3 regions of the Nocardia sp. NPDC056952 genome follow, and region 1 is predicted to be linked to each of the others. Evidence: riboswitches for the same ligand, from Rfam matches in the RefSeq annotation. Region 1 holds a riboswitch; each other region holds the start of a gene.
The links. Region 1 has a riboswitch for S-adenosylmethionine ahead of ACFTS5_RS32770 (aminotransferase class V-fold PLP-dependent enzyme). Riboswitches for the same ligand answer to the same signal wherever they lie in the genome.
Positions count from the first base shown of each region.

Region 2: it holds a riboswitch for S-adenosylmethionine, as region 1 does, so the genes downstream of both, ACFTS5_RS28025 (amino acid ABC transporter permease) here and ACFTS5_RS32770 (aminotransferase class V-fold PLP-dependent enzyme) in region 1, are expected to answer to the same signal.
Region 3: it holds a riboswitch for S-adenosylmethionine, as region 1 does, so the genes downstream of both, ACFTS5_RS25265 (bifunctional o-acetylhomoserine/o-acetylserine sulfhydrylase) here and ACFTS5_RS32770 (aminotransferase class V-fold PLP-dependent enzyme) in region 1, are expected to answer to the same signal.

Region 1 is NZ_JBHURA010000016.1:68,648-74,394, reverse strand. Features, by position in the region: gene ACFTS5_RS32780 (flavin reductase family protein) at 1-223, shown strand, start outside; gene ACFTS5_RS32775 (Uma2 family endonuclease) at 278-829, shown strand; gene ACFTS5_RS32770 (aminotransferase class V-fold PLP-dependent enzyme) at 835-2,151, opposite strand; SAM riboswitch class IV at 2,193-2,307, opposite strand; gene ACFTS5_RS32765 (class I SAM-dependent DNA methyltransferase) at 2,480-3,235, shown strand; gene ACFTS5_RS32760 (AAA family ATPase) at 3,420-4,550, shown strand; gene ACFTS5_RS32755 (S8 family peptidase) at 4,575-5,747, shown strand, end outside.
Region 2 is NZ_JBHURA010000010.1:144,770-150,516, forward strand. Features, by position in the region: gene ACFTS5_RS28015 (ABC transporter substrate-binding protein) at 1-650, opposite strand, end outside; gene ACFTS5_RS28020 (amino acid ABC transporter ATP-binding protein) at 683-1,444, opposite strand; gene ACFTS5_RS28025 (amino acid ABC transporter permease) at 1,441-2,451, opposite strand; SAM riboswitch class I at 2,562-2,655, opposite strand; gene ACFTS5_RS28030 (hypothetical protein) at 2,809-3,654, shown strand; gene ACFTS5_RS28035 (glycosyltransferase family 2 protein) at 3,748-4,920, opposite strand; gene ACFTS5_RS28040 (LppM family (lipo)protein) at 4,922-5,677, opposite strand.
Region 3 is NZ_JBHURA010000008.1:45,802-51,548, reverse strand. Features, by position in the region: gene ACFTS5_RS25280 (NADP-dependent isocitrate dehydrogenase) at 1-203, opposite strand, end outside; gene ACFTS5_RS25275 (MFS transporter) at 513-2,006, opposite strand; gene ACFTS5_RS25270 (TetR family transcriptional regulator) at 2,141-2,863, shown strand; SAM riboswitch class IV at 2,928-3,038, shown strand; gene ACFTS5_RS25265 (bifunctional o-acetylhomoserine/o-acetylserine sulfhydrylase) at 3,121-4,437, shown strand; gene ACFTS5_RS25260 (homoserine O-acetyltransferase) at 4,434-5,579, shown strand; gene ACFTS5_RS25255 (TetR/AcrR family transcriptional regulator) at 5,584-5,747, opposite strand, start outside.

The sequences.
Region 1 (5,747 bases):
CGACCGCGCCCTCTGGACCACGCTCGACACCGGTGAACCGGTCCTGCACGGCACCCCCATCTGGCTGCGCACCACCCTCCACAAACTCATCGACCTCGGCGACCACACCCTCGCCGTAGGCCTGGTCACCCGAGTCCACGACCAAACCGAAGAGTCCCCCTCCGCGGCCCCGTTGCTCTACTACAACGGCAAATACCACCGCCCCACCGCCCTCGACACCTGATCAGAGCGTCTATGTCAGCCGATTGCCCACCAGCTACAGCTAGTGTTTGGTCCGGTGAGCGAGGCATACGACTGGTCGTGGTTGCGCGCCGGTGTTCCGGGTATCGACCTGGACATGTATTTGGCGATGCCGGAAGACCTCGCTCGGGTGATCGAGGTCAAAGACGGCCTGCTGGTGCATCGCGACTCACCTTCGCCGAATCACCTCGCCATCGCCGACGTGATCAAACAGTGCCTGCGGGAAGCGATCCGGAAACGCGCCACCGGGCAGCCCTGCCTGAAGGCCAGCGGCGAACTGGACATGCTGGTCTCGGAGGTTCCGTTCAATTTCCGCCGCCCCGACGCCATCGTGTATCGCTGTATCGAAGACCCCCGCGACAAGTGGAAGACCAAGCCCACAGCAGGGGACACCCTGTTGGTGGTCGAAGTGGTTTCACCAGCGACGGTTACCGCCGATTGTGTGGACAAGCGAGCGGAATACGCGCGCGCGATCGCCATCACTGATCCGCTCGGCGTCACCATCACCTGGGACGCCCTCGACGGGGAACGAATATCGGCCGCCGAGAGCAGGTCTCGACGGCCGACGTCCGGTGAATCTCGCCTGTGACGAGTTCAGCCGATCAGGCAGGGAGCGGCGCCTTCGGGGGAAGAGGCGCTGAGGGGACGGGTTTCGGGGGTCGGGTTCCAGTGGCCGTCGGTGGCGGCGTAGTTCCAGGTGGGCCCGTGGCTGACCAGGGTGGCTACCGCGCTGATCAAGCGGTCTACGTCGGCGGCGGTGGTGCCGAGGCCGATGCTGGCGCGGAGGGCGGCGTCGAGGCCGAGGCTCGCGAGGAGGGGGTGCGCGCAGAAGCGGCCGTCGCGGACGCCGATGGCGTGCTCGGCGGAGAGGTACGCGGCGACTTTGCCAGGGGCGACATCGGCGATCGTGAAGGCGACGATGCCCACACAGTCGGGGCTGTCGGACCAGATACCGACCAGGTCGACGCCGGGGATCGCGGACAGGCCGTCACGCAGCCGGTCGGCCAGAAAGCGCTCGTGCGCGACGAGTTCGGTGGGGTCGATGGCGGCGAGCGCATCGCAGGCGGCGGCAATAGCGGCCGCGCCCAGGACGTTCGGCGAGCCGGCTTCGTGCCGCTGCGGCGCGCACGCCCATTCGACCTCTGTCACACCGACATTGCGCACCGCACCACCACCGGCCAGGTAGGGCTCACCCTCGTCCAGCCAGTCCCGCCGGCCGACGAGCACACCCGAACCGAACGGCGCGTACAGCTTGTGCCCGGAGAAGGCGAGGTAGTCGATCCCGGTCTCGCGCAGGGAGATCCGGCGATGCGGAGCCAGCTGAGCGGCGTCGACGAGGATGCGCGCACCACACAGATGGGCGATGGTCGCGAGCCGTTCCAGCGGCAGCACCTCACCGGTGACGTTGGACGCACCGGTCACCGCCAGCAGCGCGGCAGGCTTGCTGCACAGCTCGGCGACGACACGCTGAATCGTCTCCTCGACCGTGGCGGCGGCCCGCACGACGCGACGACCGTGCTTCGCCCACGGCAGGAAGTTGGCGTGGTGCTCGATATCGAGTACCACGGTCTCCCCCGGCACGCACCCGGCCAGCAGGTTCAGCGAATCGGTGGTGTTACGCGTGAACACCACGACCTGGTCGTCGTCGGCGTCGAGGAACCGGGCAACGGACCCACGCGAAGCCTCGTAGCACTCGGTGGAGATCCGCGAGGCGTATCCCGCGCCCCGGTGCACGCTGGCGTAGAACGGCAGCAACTGCGAAATCCGGTCGGTGACCTGCTTCAACGCCGGCGCACTCGCCGCGTAGTCGAAGTTGGCGTAGGAGCTGGTGCCGCCCTGAACGAGCGGAACCTGCAGGTCGGCACCGGAAACGGCGGCGATGGCACAGGTGGGGTCGATTACAGCAGTCATGACGAAATCCCGTCGGCTCAGGGACCCGCTCCTGAAGAGGTGGCCCGCGCTTGCCGCGCCCAATTCGGACGTCAGCCTGGTCGTCACCCGGAGCACCCCACCGCGGAGGAGGGTTGCCGACCAGCAAGCCGGGGCTGAACGCTGGTACTCGTGACCTGCAACGAGAGTGACAGACGACCACCGGACCTGTCAACCACCGATCGTCGGTGCGCTCCGAGTCGACCCGGACCACCCCCGAGATCTCCCGGTTCGGCGCGGCGGCCGGGCCGTCGCGGCCGCAGCGGGAAATCGGTTGTCCACGTGCGCTTTCCCTTGTGATACTCCGGGGATGCCTGCCTTCGCCGATTTCGACCGGCGCAACTACCCCACCGTCGATGTCGCCACCGGTTACGACGGCTGGGCCGATACCTACGAGCGCACCGTGATGGACGAGATGGACGCGGCGCTGCTGGATCGGCTTCGCCGCCCGGATTGGGCGGGAGTGCGACAGGCGGTCGACCTGGGTTGCGGAACGGGGCGAACCGGCGCGTGGTTGCGCAGCCGCAGTAGCGCCGAGATCGACGGCGTCGATCTGAGCGCGGGCATGCTGGCCCGTGCCCGCGCCCGCGGTGTACACCGCACACTCACCAAGGCCGACGTGTGTGCCACCGAATTACCAAGCAGCACTTACGATCTCGTGATCTCCTCACTGATCGACGAACACCTGCCGGACCTGCTCCCGTTCTACACCGAGGCCGCGCGGCTGGCTGTCCCAGGAGCCACGTTCGCCCAGATCAGCTACCACCCACAGTTCATGATGGTCACCGGAATGCCGACGCACTACACCCCCGCTGGGGGCGATCCGATCGCGATCAGCACCCACCTGCACCTGCTGAGCGAGCACATCACCGCGGGCACCGACGCGGGCTGGGTCCTCACCGAAGCGGCCGAGGCCCTGGTCGACGACGCCTGGCTCGCGGCGAAACCCAAGTGGGCCCACCTGCGCGGCCACCCGTTCACCATGGCACTGGTCTGGACGCTCGGCGGCATAGGCGCCGCGCCGCACGCTTCGAGGCACGCCCGAAACGAAGGGAATCGCCCATGAGGGGACGTGGCGGAACTAGCATCCGACGAAGGGAATCGCTGCGCTGAGGGCTCGGCAGATCAATGTGGCGCTGCGGGTGGGGTCCGATGTCAAACCGGTACACAAGGGGTGAACTTTGCCCGTGATGGACGCCGTACGATCGAGTGAAGCGAAAATAGTCCACGTAGTTGATCGGAAGAAGACCATGTCACACGCCTTGAGCTCCACTTCGGCGGACGTGAGCGCCGATCTACCCGACGAATTCGTCCACCTGGCCAGGTTGGCGCTCGCCGGGCGCGAGCAGGATGTCGCAATGTTCGTGCGCCGGGCCGCGCGCCGCCACCGGCACGCCAGTCCCGAACTGGCCGATGCGCTGATCGCGCTGCTGCGCCAGAACCCCACGCGCGCCAATCCCCTACGCGCGGAGGTGGATACGCCGATTCCGGTCGACGGCGACAGCCGGCTGCCGCTGCTGCGGGTGATCCCGCCCGGCTCCACCGCCGAAGTGCCGATCCTGGCCGCCGAAACCTATGACGTGCTCACCCAGATCGTCGACGAACGCAAGCAGGCCGACCGGCTGGCCGCCGCCGATCTGACCCCGGCCCGCAGCTTGCTGTTCGTCGGTCCGCCCGGCGTCGGCAAGACGATGGCCGCGGCCTGGCTGGCCCACCAACTGTCGCTGCCGCTGGTGGTCCTGGACTTGGCGACCATCATGAGCAGCCTGCTCGGCAAGACCGGCACCAACCTGCGCCATGCCATCGACTACGCCAAGCAGCGGCCGTGCGTTCTGCTGCTCGACGAGCTCGACGCCATCGCCAAGCGTCGCGACGACGATCGCGACGTGGGCGAGTTGAAGCGGCTGGTGACGGTACTGCTCCAGCAGATCGACGACTGGCCGACCGGCGGGGGCCTGGTCATCGGCGCGACCAACCACGCCGATCTGCTGGATCCGGCCGCGTGGCGGCGCTTCGATGTGAGCGTGGAGTTCGCGCTGCCCGAGGCCGAGCAACGCTGCGAGGCGATTCGCCGGTTCGCCGGGCAGCCACTGCCCGACGGCGCCGTGGACGCGGTGGCGCTGGCGTCGAAGGGCTTGTCGTTCAACGATATCGAGCGCGCGATGCTGCGATTGCGCAGGCGTTGCGTGCTCGAGGACCAGCTTCTGCCCGGGCTGATGGCCGAGCATTCCGCGCGACTGGCAGCTGAACTTCCCAAAACGGATCGGTTACGGCTGGCACAGACGCTGACGGGCGTGTCAGGCTTGTCTCAGCGCCAGATCAGCGCGCTGACGGGGGTGTCGCGCGACACCATTCGTGGTTTCACGCATCGACGGGAATAACGTGGCAGCTGGGGGGATTCACCGGTGGCGGGACCGCGATTTCTGATCGGCTTCGGTGAACGACTCACCGCGCCCATCTCCCCCAGCAGATCGGGCGGCTCGCCGCCGCCCCCGTACACGGTGGCGCAGGCGCGAGCCCGACTCGCGCCGATGCTGAGCGCGGCCACCTCGAGTGCGGACGCGTTGCCGAAAACGGCCTGCCCGGAGGACGAGACGGTCACGGCTGTCACCCTGCATCCGCAGTACCTGTCCATAAGTGGTTATCCCACAAGACTTCTCACATCGATGCAGTTGGATCCGCTGGGCAGCAGGCCGGTGGCGATCGCGCCGGAGCACGGCAAACCGCGGGCGAGCACCCTGCTGTTCCTGGCAACGACCCGCGTCAATCTGCAGTTGCTCACCGAGCGGATCACTGCCGACGCACCGCTGGGCGGCGCCGAGATCGGTATCGTCAGCCTGGCGGAATTCCGGCTCAACAACGCCGCCGACAGGCTCAGACTCGCAGCGGAACCGCGTAATTCGGAGACCGTCGCCGAATTGGTGCTGCACTCCGGTCGCGACATCGCCCTGCAGGGTCTGCTCGACTTCTCCCGCGATCTCGATCTCGACGTGGCCATCGACCGCCGACTCGACAACGGTGGTCTGGCCTTCGTCCCCGTCACCGGAACCCACGCCGCCATCGCCGCACTCGCCGGCTACTCGTTCACCAGGGTGATCCGCCGCATGCCGCGCATGCGCACCCAGCTCGGGCGCGACACCACCACCAGGACAGCGCTTTCGACGTTCCGCCCGGCCTTGCCGACGACCGAGCCGACCGACCGGGAACTCACCATCGCGGTCTTCGACGGTGGCATCCCCGCACGCACCCCACTGACCCGCTGGGTCGACGCCCACACCTTCGCCGACAGCGCCGCGCCGCAGCGCACCTATCTCGACCACGGCCACCGCGTCACCTCGGCGCTGCTGTTCGGCAGCGTCGACCCCGTCCAGCCGGTCCCGGTCCCCTACGGCTACATCGACCACTACCAGGTGCTCGACGAGGACACCGACGACGACCAGTGCGAGCTGTACTCGGCCATCGAGCGCATCGATACCGTGCTGCGCCAACGCAAATACGAGTTCGTCAATGTCAGCATCGGCCCCGAACTCCCCATCGAGGACGACGAAGTGCACGCCTGGACCGCGTTCTGGGACGAC
Region 2 (5,747 bases), on a different contig from region 1:
TAGTCGGTGCTCTGCTGGTAGTAGGCGATGTCGACCGGGGGCAGACCCTCGGCGACGTTCTGCTCGTTCCAGCTCACCAGCAGCTGTTCCTGATTGGTGCCCGCGCCGATACCGATCCGTTTGCCCGCCAGGCTCTTGCGGTCGGTGTAGGTGAGCGGACTGTCCTTCGGGACCTCGAGAGCGACGGTGTCGGTGCGGTAGGTAGCGAAGTCGTACTTCTCCTTGCGCTCCTCGGTGACGGTCACATTCGAGATGAACGCGTCCACCTCACCGGAATCCACCCGCACGAAGTTCTGCGACCAGTCCGCCACCTGGATATCGAGCTTCAGGCCCAGGATGTCGGCCACCAGGGTGGCGAAGTCGACCTCGGAGCCGATCACGGTCCGGTCGTCGGTGGCATAGAACCGCAGCGGCGGCACGGAACCGGCGGGACCGGTCACCACCAGCGTGCCGCGGTTACGGATGGCCTGGGGCACCTCGGCGGCGATCGCGTCGACCTTGGCGGCCCGCACCCTGCCCTCCTGGGCGGGGGACAGGTCGTAGGTGATCGCACCGGCCTGCACGGTGTCGGCGGCCTCGGGCTCGGCGGTGCAGCCTGCCGTCAACAGCGTGGCCGCCGCGACGATGCCGATCAGGGTGGAGAGCTTCATCAGTGTCGAAACCTGTTCGTGGGAAGGGATGTTCAGCGGACGCGGGACAGGAACGCCTGCGTGCGCGGGTGTTCGGGGTGGTCGAGAACGCTGGCGGCCTCGCCCTGTTCGACGATCACGCCCTCGTCGAGGAACACGACCGTGTCGGCGACCTCGCGGGCGAAACCGATCTCGTGGGTGACGATCACCAGCGCGGTGCCGCTGTGCGCGAGATCGCGGATCACCGCGAGGACCTCGCCGACCAGCTCCGGGTCGAGTGCGGAGGTGGGTTCGTCGAACAGGATCAGCCGTGGTTTCAAGGCCAGGGCCCGCGCGATGGCCACGCGCTGCTGCTGACCACCGGACAGCCGCCGGGGATAGGCGTCGACGAAATCGGCCAGTCCTACCCGTTCCAGAAGCTGTTTCGCCTCGGCGACCACCTCGCCGCGTGGGCGCCGCTGCGCAGAGACCGGGGCGAGCGCCACATTGTCGAGCACCGTGAGATGCGGGAACAGATTGAATTGCTGGAACACGAAGCCGATGCGGCTGCGCTGGGCGCGCACCGCGTGGTCGGGCAGCGAACGCAAGATGTTGCCGCGTTGCCGGTAACCGATCAGCTCACCGTCGATGTGCACGGTGCCCGCGTCCTGCGCTTCCAGATGGTTGAGCACCCGCAGCAGCGTGGACTTGCCGGAGCCGGAGGGCCCGATCACGGCGACCACCTCACCGGCGCGTACCGCCAGATCCACGCCACGCAGTACCTCGATGCCGCTGTAGGACTTGCGGATTCCGCGCGCCAGCACCGCTGCGGTCATCGGGTTGCTCCTCGGGGTGCGGCCGCACCGGCGGCGATCTCGGTGACCTTGGCGCGGACCCGCTGCCACGGTGTCGGCGGCAGCGCACGCTGCGCGCCCTTGGCGTAGTGCCGTTCGATGTAGTACTGCAGGATCGACAGCGCCGTGGTGAGCGCGATGTACCAGACGGTCGCCACCATCAGCAGCGGAACCACCCGGCCGTTGCGGCCGAAGATCACCTGCACCTGGTAGAACAGCTCGGCGATCGCCATCACCGACACGATCGAGGTGCCCTTGAACAGGCTGATCACCTCATTGGCCGCGTTCGGCAGAATCGAGCGCATCGCCTGCGGCAACACGATCGTGCGGAACTGGCGCCAGCGCGGAATCCCCAGCGCCGCCGCCGCTTCGAGCTGACCGTCGTCGACGGCGAGCAGACCCGCCCGGATCAGTTCGGCCGAATATGCCGCCTGATGCAGGGCCAGCCCGATCACCGCCGCGGTGAAACCGCTGATCACACCATTGACATCGAACTCGTAGAAGCCGGGGCCGAACGGAATGCCCACGGACAGGCGGGGATACAGGTAGGCGATGTTGAACCAGAACAGCAGCTGCACGATCAGCGGGATCGAACGGAAAGCCCAGATATAGGTCCAGGCGATCACCCGCAGCACGGGATTGTTCGACACCCGCCCGATCGCCAGCAGGGTGCCGAACACGAAACCGAGGGCAGTGCCCCACAGGGTGAGCTCGATGGTCACCCGGAGCGCGGCCAGCACCGACTTCGCGGTGAAGTACTGGGCGAAAGTGCCCCAGTCCCACCCCGGATTGGTGATCAGGCCGTGCGCGAACTGGGCCACCAGCAGCAGAGCGATCACCGCGACGACCCAGCGCCACGGGTGCCACGACCCGGCGATCCGGGGCAGGTCGCCGGCGGGCGCCTTGCCGCCGGATTCCGGATCGGCGGGGAGAGCGTCGCCGGGCGGTGCGGGCGCGGTCTCGGCGCCGGAAACGGCAGACGCGGTCATGGGAATCCTTCGGAAAACAGTGGAACGAGGCACAGTGACCTCCACCCGGCCAGCAACGGGTTCGCGATCTGGCGGCGCTCAGGCCGGACAGGTAGACAGCACGAAAATCTCCTCCATCGAACCCGGCAGAAGCACCCACACCCCGAAACGGGCGGGTTGCTGCGACGTCATCGAGCCAGGTCTCTCGGTCGCTCTGGATGGTTGCGCCCCGGTTTTGTGACCCGAGCTGAATCAGCATGTGGCACATGTGCGGTACCCACAACGGTAGAAATCAGCGTGAGCACAGAGGTTGGAACCGGGCGCGAGCACGGGCACAATTGCCCCGGTTCGGCGTGGTGGGGGACCCGCGGACCGGGGGTGAGCGGCGATCGGTGGGTTCGCTGGGAAATTGCGACGCGCCGAACGGGCGGTTACTTCACCTGTCCGGAATCCCGCATCGCAGGCGGTAGCGTCGGGGTTCTCTGCGTCGATGAGGAGTACGTCGTGATCATGCCGCGTCGTTCCACCGCACTGACCGCCCTGACGGTTTGCGCCGCTGCGTTGCTGTCGGCTGTGCCGTCGGCTGTTGCCGAACCGGCCGTGCCGGTGGCGCCCGCTGTCACTCGGGACGCACCCGGTGTCACGCCCGCCGCGGGGGCGGGGGATCTTCTCGGTGCCTATCAGAGTGTTGTCGAGACGCTGAAGGCGCTGGGTATCCAGCCGTTCCTCTACCCGACGGTGGCGGCGAACTGTACCGGTGACGGAGCGGGGCTTGTTCCGGCTGTTGCGGGGGCGGTGCCGGGGCCGTGGCCGGCCAACACACTGCCGATACCCGGGCTCGATCTGTCCGCGGTGAAATCCGGGCAGACTCTGTTCACGTTCCTGCCCTATGGGCTTGCGGCCGATACCGCGGCTACGAAGACGTCCGGGATGCAGGTGGCGTGGCTCAATGTGAGTACCGGGCGTGGGGGGATGGCCTCGATGGGGTCGATTGCCGACATTGTGCGGGCGATGGTGCCTGCTGAGGTTCCTGGTGAATTGCGGCCTCTTGCTGAGACGGCTATTCGGGACTTTCTCTTCGCCGCTATTCCTGTGGGGGGTGTGCGGGCTGTGCCTGTGGATACGGGGCGGGGGACTGTGTTGGCTGCTGTTTTCGGTACTACTGACAATGGTGGGCGGTCGTGCTTCTTCTTTCCGACGGTGGGGATCACCGAGGTGGCTTGAGGGTGGTTGCTCGACTCGGTGTCGAGCGGGTGCGCGCCTGCCCCTCACCCGCTCGGCGGCCCTGATGCGCCTGCGCCGTCGCGGAACTGCGGGTCAGGCGTGGTGGGCTATCGGGTCTTCGGGGGTTACCAGGGGGCGCTGTTTCCAGTGCAGGCGGCCGGTGCGGTGGCGGTGGTGGGAGCGGGTCCACAGGCTGAGGTAGTGGGCCACTGACAGGGGGTGGGCCACAGCTGAGGCGAGGTCAGTTCCGGTGGGGGGCTTGCGGGTTTCGATGGTGCGGGCGGTGAGGCGGCTGGTGACGGCGGCCAGGTAGCCGAGCAGGCCCGCGCGGCGGGTTCGGCCTCGGCCGAGGATCGCGGCCAGCGGGGGAATCCAGTAGGCGAGGGCGGCGAGGATTCCGATGGCTGCGCCGGTGTCGCGGCGGCCGCCGTAGGCCGACCACAGCCAGCGGGTGTAGCCGTCGGTGAGTTCGGTGGTGCCGGTATACATTCGGGTGCTCGCGGCGGGGCCCGCGGTCACCAGGGCGGTGCGATGGCCTGCTCGGCGGATGGCGCGGGCCAGGTCCAGGTCCTCGGTGGCGCTGGCCGCTACGGCCGCGTGGCCGCCGCCGGCGCGGTAGGCCGCGGCGTCGACGGCCAGGAACTGGCCGCACGCTACGGCGGTGGACGGGCGCAGGCTGTGGTTGGCGGGGCCGACGGGCAGGGTCGAAGCCCACGACCAGGCCAGCAGGGGCTGGATCAGTCGCTCGGCGGTCGAACCGGCGTCCTGTCTCGGCCAGGCCGAGACCAGACCTGCTCCGCGCCTGCGTAATTCGGTCACCGCCGCGGCGATCGCGTGGGGGGCCAAGCGTACGTCCGCGTCGATGAACACCAGGGCGGCCGCGTCGGTGCGGGCGGCCAGGCGCGCGCACGCGGCGGCCTTGCCGGTCCAGCCGGGGGCGGGGTGGGCGGCCGAGCGCAGGACGGTGAAGCGCTCGTCGTCGGCGATCGCGTCGAGTGCGGCTTCGTAGGTGCCGTCGGTGGACGCGTCGTCGAGAATCAGCACGCTCAGGCGGGGGACGCCGATCTGCGCGCGAAGGTCGGCGATCAGCGCGGGCAGGCGCTGCGATTCGTCGCGGGCGGGGACGCACACCGTGACCGGTTCGATCACGCCGGCGACCCCGCGCGGCAGGGTGCGCAAGGTAACCAGGTTGTAGGCGGCGGTGGCCGCGCCGAGTGCGGCCAGACCGGTGCCCGCCCAGGTGAGGTAGCGGGCCGCCGCGCTCATGTCAGCGGCCCAGTCTGCGACTGGAGATTTCGCGCCACATCTCCGAGGGGGAGAAACCGCCGCGCGGTGCGTTGGGCGGGCCGGGGTTGCGGTCGCGGAACGCCAGGCCCGCGATCAGCGCGGCCACCGCGAGGGTGATGCCGCCGACGATGCCCGCCCAGCCCGCGAACGAGCGGGTGTTGGGGTCGGCGTACTTCACCTCGGCACGCAGGGTCGACACCTCGCCCGCGGGCAGCTTCCACGACACCGTGTTCTCGCTGTCGGTGGTCTCACGGGTGCCGTTGGTCTTGGCGACGCGGGCCGGGAACGCAACGGAGAACTGCACGTCCGACCCGTGCGGCGGCACCGATTCCAGATCGACGCGCCCGGTGAGACTCACCAGATCGCCGCTGCGCTGGAATTCGAGCGTGAACATGCCCTGTGTCTGATCCGACAGGCCACCGAGCTGGCCGACCTCGCCGAAGGACAGATCGTCGAAGAACACCTGGGTGCCGACGTACCCGTCCTGGTTGTAGTTCTCCACCCGCACCTTCGCCGCCAGTTGCTCCGGCGCCTTCAGCTGCGGCCCCTTGTCGTCGGGCCCCGTCGGCACCACCGCGGCGACGATCCGCCCCGACACGCGATCGTTCGACGACACCCCCATCGACACCTGCACGCGCAGGCACCCGGCCAGCGCGGGCACGAGCAGTGCCAGCAGGACGGCAACGGCCGCGACGCGCCGCGCGGGCACGAAACGACGCGGCGAAGGAGCGGGCATGTCGGCGACGGGACTCGGCTGCACGGTTGACATCGTGCCAGGCTCAGGCCCGAGAGCCCACACGACGGGC
Region 3 (5,747 bases), on a different contig from region 1:
CCGTACTTCTTGATGGCATTGGCCGCGTCGACGGTGACCTGGTCGTCTGTCTTGTCGCGGTACTCGATGCCGAGGTCGTAGTACTCGAGATTCACGTCGAGATAGGGATGGATCAGCTTGTCCTTGATGAACTGCCAGATGATCCGGGTCATCTCGTCGCCGTCGAGTTCTACAACGGTGCCTTCAACCTTGATCTTGGACATGGATCTTCGTGTCCTCCTCGGTGGGTGCCCTTATTGCACGGCTAGGCGAACACGCTTGTGAGCGGACCCCAGCAGTTCCAACAGACAACGTATATGCCCCGCGTTGTCTGCGGGACGTGTGGTGCAAACAAGACGAGCGTACTGCTGTCCCCCACCTCACCGCGATGGGAGGGCCCGCTGTGCGGGACTCCTCGAAGCTACTCCGCTCCGGCCGCACGTCGGCACCCGATCGGGCCTTGACCGGCTACTGAGTAGTAACACGGCGGGGCCCGCGCACCGAGAACGGTGGCGCGGGCCCGGTTCACCAGGTCAGACCGCGATCGGTACCGCGGCCGCGTGTTCGTCGCCTTCGATCAGGTTCTCCGGCTTGTCGCGGATCATCACCGCGATCACCACGGCGGCGGCGAGGAAGAAGCCGGCGCCGATATAGAACGCGACGTCGTAGCTGTAGATCGAGGCGCGTTCGATCAGGTGGTCGACGGTCGGGTTGTCGGTGACGTAGTTCTCGGCGGCCTGCACCGACAGCGTGGTCAGCAGGGCGGTGCCGACGGCGCCGCCGACCTGCTGGGCGGCATTGAGCAGGGCGCTGGCGACGCCGGAGTCCTCAGCGTCGACCTGATGCAGCGCGACGGCCTGCATCCCGACGAACAGCGGGCCCATCCCGAGCGCCATCAGCAGCTGCGCGGGCAGCACGCTCAGTGCGTACCCGTCGCCGTAACTCAGTTGCGCCAGCCACAGCAGTCCGACGACACCGAGCAGCGCGCCGACCACCATGAGCGGACGCGGCCCGAACTTGGGCATCAACGAACTGGTGATGCCCGCCGCGATCCCGATGCCCACGGGGAACGGCAGGAACGCGATGCCGGCCTTCAGCGGCGAATAGCCCAGGGTGTTCTGGTAGTAGAAGCTCAGGAACAAGAACATCGCGAACATCGCGATCGGGATCAGCAGCGCGGCCAGCAGGGCGCCGCCCCGATTGATCTCACCCGGAATGCGCAGTGGCAACAGCGGATTCGCCGAGCGCGCCTCGATGAAGACGAACGCGATGAGCAACGCGAAGCCCGCCCCGAGCAGGCCGAGCGTGCTGCCCGCCAGCCAACCGTGTTCGGCGGCGCGACTGAATCCGTAGACGATCGACACCAAGCCGAATGTCACGGTGACGGCGCCGGGCAGGTCGTAGCCGCCGGTTCTCGGCACCGGGATATCGCGCGCGATCACCGCCACCGCACCGGCTACCGCGATGAGCGCGATCGGCGTGTTCATCAGCAGCGTCCATCGCCACGACGCGAACTCGGTGAGCGCGCCGCCGACGATCAGCCCGAACGCGATGCCACCGGCGGTGATGCCGGCGAAGACCGCGAACGCGCGGGCCCGCTCCTGCACATCGGTGAAGATCACCGACAGCAGCGACAAAGCCGCGGGGGCGAGCAGCGCGGCGAACGCACCCTGTAGACCTCGGCCGATGAACAACTGCGGGCCGGTCTGCGCGAGCCCGGCCAGCGCCGAGGCGGCAGCGAAGCCGACCAGGCCGACCAGGAAGATCCGGCGGCGGCCCAGGTAGTCGGCCATCCGTCCGCCGAGCAGCAGTAGGCCGCCGAAGATGAGCGTGTACGCGGTGAGCGCCCACTGCTTGTCGCCGTCGCTGATCCCCAGGTCGCGCTGGGCATAGGGCAGGGCGATCGTGATCACGGTGGCGTCGAGCACCACCATCAACTGGGCGGCGGAGAGCACGACCAACGCCCACCACCGCATCGAATTCTGTTGTTGATCAACATGTTTCGTCATTATCTCGGTGCCGGTCACCAGGACTCCTCGTCGCTCGATTGGCGTGGGTCAATCCTGGCACTGCAAGACAATTGGCGTCAAGAGAAAAATGTCTGAATGCGCCAATTGGCCTACTTGGACAGATAGAGCCGCCGACACGGTAGGCTGAGGGAATGCTGGACTCGACCACTCCGATCAGCGCCGACCGGACGACCGAACCGGCTGCCGGCGCGCCGCTGGGCCTGCGCGAGCGCAAGAAGCTCCAGACCAAGGCCGCGATCGTGGCGGTCGGACTCGACCTGTGCGACAGCCAAGGGTTCGACGCGACGACGGTCGAGCAGATCGCCGCGGGTGCCGATGTGTCCCCGCGCACCGTCAACCGGTACTTCGCGCTCAAGGAAGACATCGTGCTGGCCCCGATCGACGACTTCGGGGTCTCCGTCGCCGTCGCGCTGCGCTCCCAGCCGAACACCGGCAACGAACTCCAGGCACTGTGTGGCGCCTACCTGACGGTGGTCCAGGCCGAGGCGGACGCGGACGGCATCCGGTTCATCCGCCAATTCCTGCAGATGCAGCGCATCATGCGCACCAGCCAGTCGGTCAACGCCCGCGCGCTGGAATACGCGGAGAAGAAGAACGTCGCGGTGTGCACCGAGCTCGCGCAACGGATGGGCACGTCACCGGACGACTTCACGGTGAAGCTGGTGGCCGGGATCTGGCAGATGCTGTGCCACCTCTCCGTCGCCGACACCGAACAAGCCTTGCTGAGCGGGTCACCGGCGGTAGCTGTCCGGGTCACTCGGGACGCCGTGCTGCGCGCCTACCACGGCTTACGGCAGGTCTGCGGCGCACCGGTGGACGACACGCCAGGCTTCGGCACACCGTCCAACGAGTGATCTTCGGCGGGAAATGCGGGGGAAGTTTCCGCCCGCGGGAGATCTCCGGTTAACATGACGGCAAGGTCATGAGTACCAGCGCCAAGCCCCGGCTCGCTGGTCGGCAACCCTCCAGCTGCGGTGGGGTGCTCCGGGTGATGACCGGGCTCTCGAAAGTCGAGAGCAAGCGCGCACTGCAGGAGGCCCCCATGTGTTGTTGCCAGTCGATCCGACCCAGTTGACGAGATCCCCCGGCTGACACCCATTTGGAGCACGACATGACTGACTCTTCTCTGCCCGAGAACTGGTCCTTCGAGACCAAGCAGGTCCACGCGGGCCAGGCCCCCGACGCGAGCACCAACGCGCGGGCCCTGCCGATCTACCAGACCACCTCCTACACCTTCCGCGACACCGATCACGCCGCCGCGCTGTTCGGTCTCGCCGAGCCGGGCAACATCTACACCCGGATCATGAACCCCACCCAGGACGCGGTGGAGCAGCGCGTGGCCGCGCTCGAAGGTGGCGTCGCGGCGCTGCTGCTGGCCTCGGGCCAGGCCGCGGAGACCTACGCGATCCTGAACCTGGCGAGCGCGGGCGACCACATCGTGTCCAGCCCGCACCTCTACGGCGGCACCTACAACCTCTTCCACTACTCGCTGCCCAAGCTGGGCATCACGGTCTCGTTCGTCGAGGATCCCGATGACCTCGCGCAGTGGGAAGCCGCGATCCAGCCGAACACCAAGGCGTTCTACGGCGAGACCATCGCCAACCCGAGCAGCGCGGTGTTCGACATTCCCGGTATCGCCGGTGTCGCGCACGCGAACGGCCTTCCACTGATCGTGGACAACACCGTCGCGACCCCCTACCTGATCCAGCCGCTGGCCCACGGCGCCGACATCGTCGTGCATTCGGCGACGAAGTACCTGGGTGGTCACGGTGCGGCCGTGGCGGGCGTGATCGTCGACGGCGGCACCTTCGACTGGACCGTGCGCGACGCCGACGGCAACGCGCGCTTCCCCGGCTTCACCGAGCCCGACCCCAGCTACCACGGTGCGGTGTTCGCCGATCTGGGCGCGCCCGCGTTCGCGCTGAAGGCTCGCGTGCAGTTGCTGCGCGATCTGGGTGCCGCGGTCTCGCCGTTCAACGCGTTCCTCATCGCCCAGGGCATCGAGACGCTGAGCCTGCGGGTCGAACGGCATGTCAGCAATGCCGAGGCGGTCGCGAAGTTCGTCGCCGAGCAGCCGGGCGTCGACGCGGTGTTCTACGCGGGCCTCGAGTCCTCGCCCTGGCACGCGCGAGCCAAGGAGCTGGCGCCCAAGGGCGCGGGCGCGATCGTGGCCTTCGAGCTGGCCGGCGGTGTCGATGCGGGCAAGAAGTTCGTGGACGCGCTCAGCCTGCACAGCCATGTAGCTAACATCGGTGATGTGCGTTCACTCGTGATTCACCCGGCGTCGACCACGCACTCGCAGTTGACGCCCGACGAGCAGCTGGCGGCCGGCGTCACTCCCGGCCTGGTCAGGCTCGCGGTGGGCATCGAGGGAATCGACGACATTCTGGCCGATCTGCGGGCCGGGTTCGCGGCGGCGACGACGTGACTGTGAGCACCGAATCGCCGATCGCCCGACCCGGAACCGGGGTGGCCCTGCTGCCACCGCCGGACGGGCGCGTCGGCGTGGTCGCCATCGGGGATGTGGCGCTGGAGAACGGCGCCGTCGTCCCCGATGTGCGGCTGGCGGTGCAACGCTGGGGCGAGCTCTCGCCCACGCTGGACAATGTGGTGCTCGTCGAACACGCGCTCACCGGCGACTCCCATGTCGTCGGTGGGCCCGACGGGGCGCCCGGCTGGTGGGAGGGCATGGTCGGGCCCGGCGCGCCGATCGACACCGACGAGTGGTGCGTGATCGCGACCAACGTGCTGGGCGGCTGCAAGGGCAGCACCGGCCCGTCCTCGCTCGCCTCCGACGGAAAGCCTTGGGGCGCACGGTTTCCCGAGCTGACCATCCGTGACCAGGTAAAGGCCGAAGCGCAGTTGTTCGAGGTGCTCGGGATCGAGCGGCTCGGCGCTGTCGTCGGCGGCTCGATGGGTGGCATGCGGGTACTCGAGTGGATCATCGGCCTGCCCGAGCGGGTCAGCGCCGCGCTCGTGCTGGCCGTGGGCGCCCGCGCCACCGCCGATCAGATCGGCACCCAGACCACCCAGATGGCCGTCATCGCGGCCGATCCCGACTGGCAGGGCGGCGACTATCACGGCACCGGCCGCGCGCCGATGACCGGCATGGGACTGGCCCGGCGCATCGCGCACCTGACCTACCGCACCGAGGGCGAACTCGACCACCGCTTCACCAACAAGCCCCAGGGCGACGAAGAACCGTGGACCGGTGGGCGCTACGCGGTACAGAGCTACCTCGAGCACCAGGCCGACAAGCTGGTCCAGCGGTTCGATCCGGCCACCTACGTGCTGCTCAGCGAGGCCATGAACCGCCACGATGTGGGTCGCGGGCGCGGCGGTATCGCTGCCGCGCTGGCCTCGACATCGGTGCCGTGCGTGGTCGGCGGAGTCGACTCGGATCGCCTGTACCCCTTGCACACCCAGGCCGAGCTGGCCGAAGGGCTGCCGGGCTGCGCGGGTCTGGAGATCGTGCATTCGCGCGACGGGCACGACGGGTTCCTCACCGAGGCGGCCGCCGTGTCGAAGCTGCTCACCGAGACGATGCGCTTGGCGCGGGAGAACCGCTGAGCCGTCAGGGCCCGGTCAGCAGGGTGACGATCGAGCGAACGTAGGCCTGAAGCCGTTCGCGCGGATACTCTTCCGGCTCGCTGACGGCCAGCCTGCCGAGCATTTCGGCGACGGTCAGGGTCGAGTTCGCGAGCAGTTCGGCATCCATGCCCGACCAGCGCGGTGACA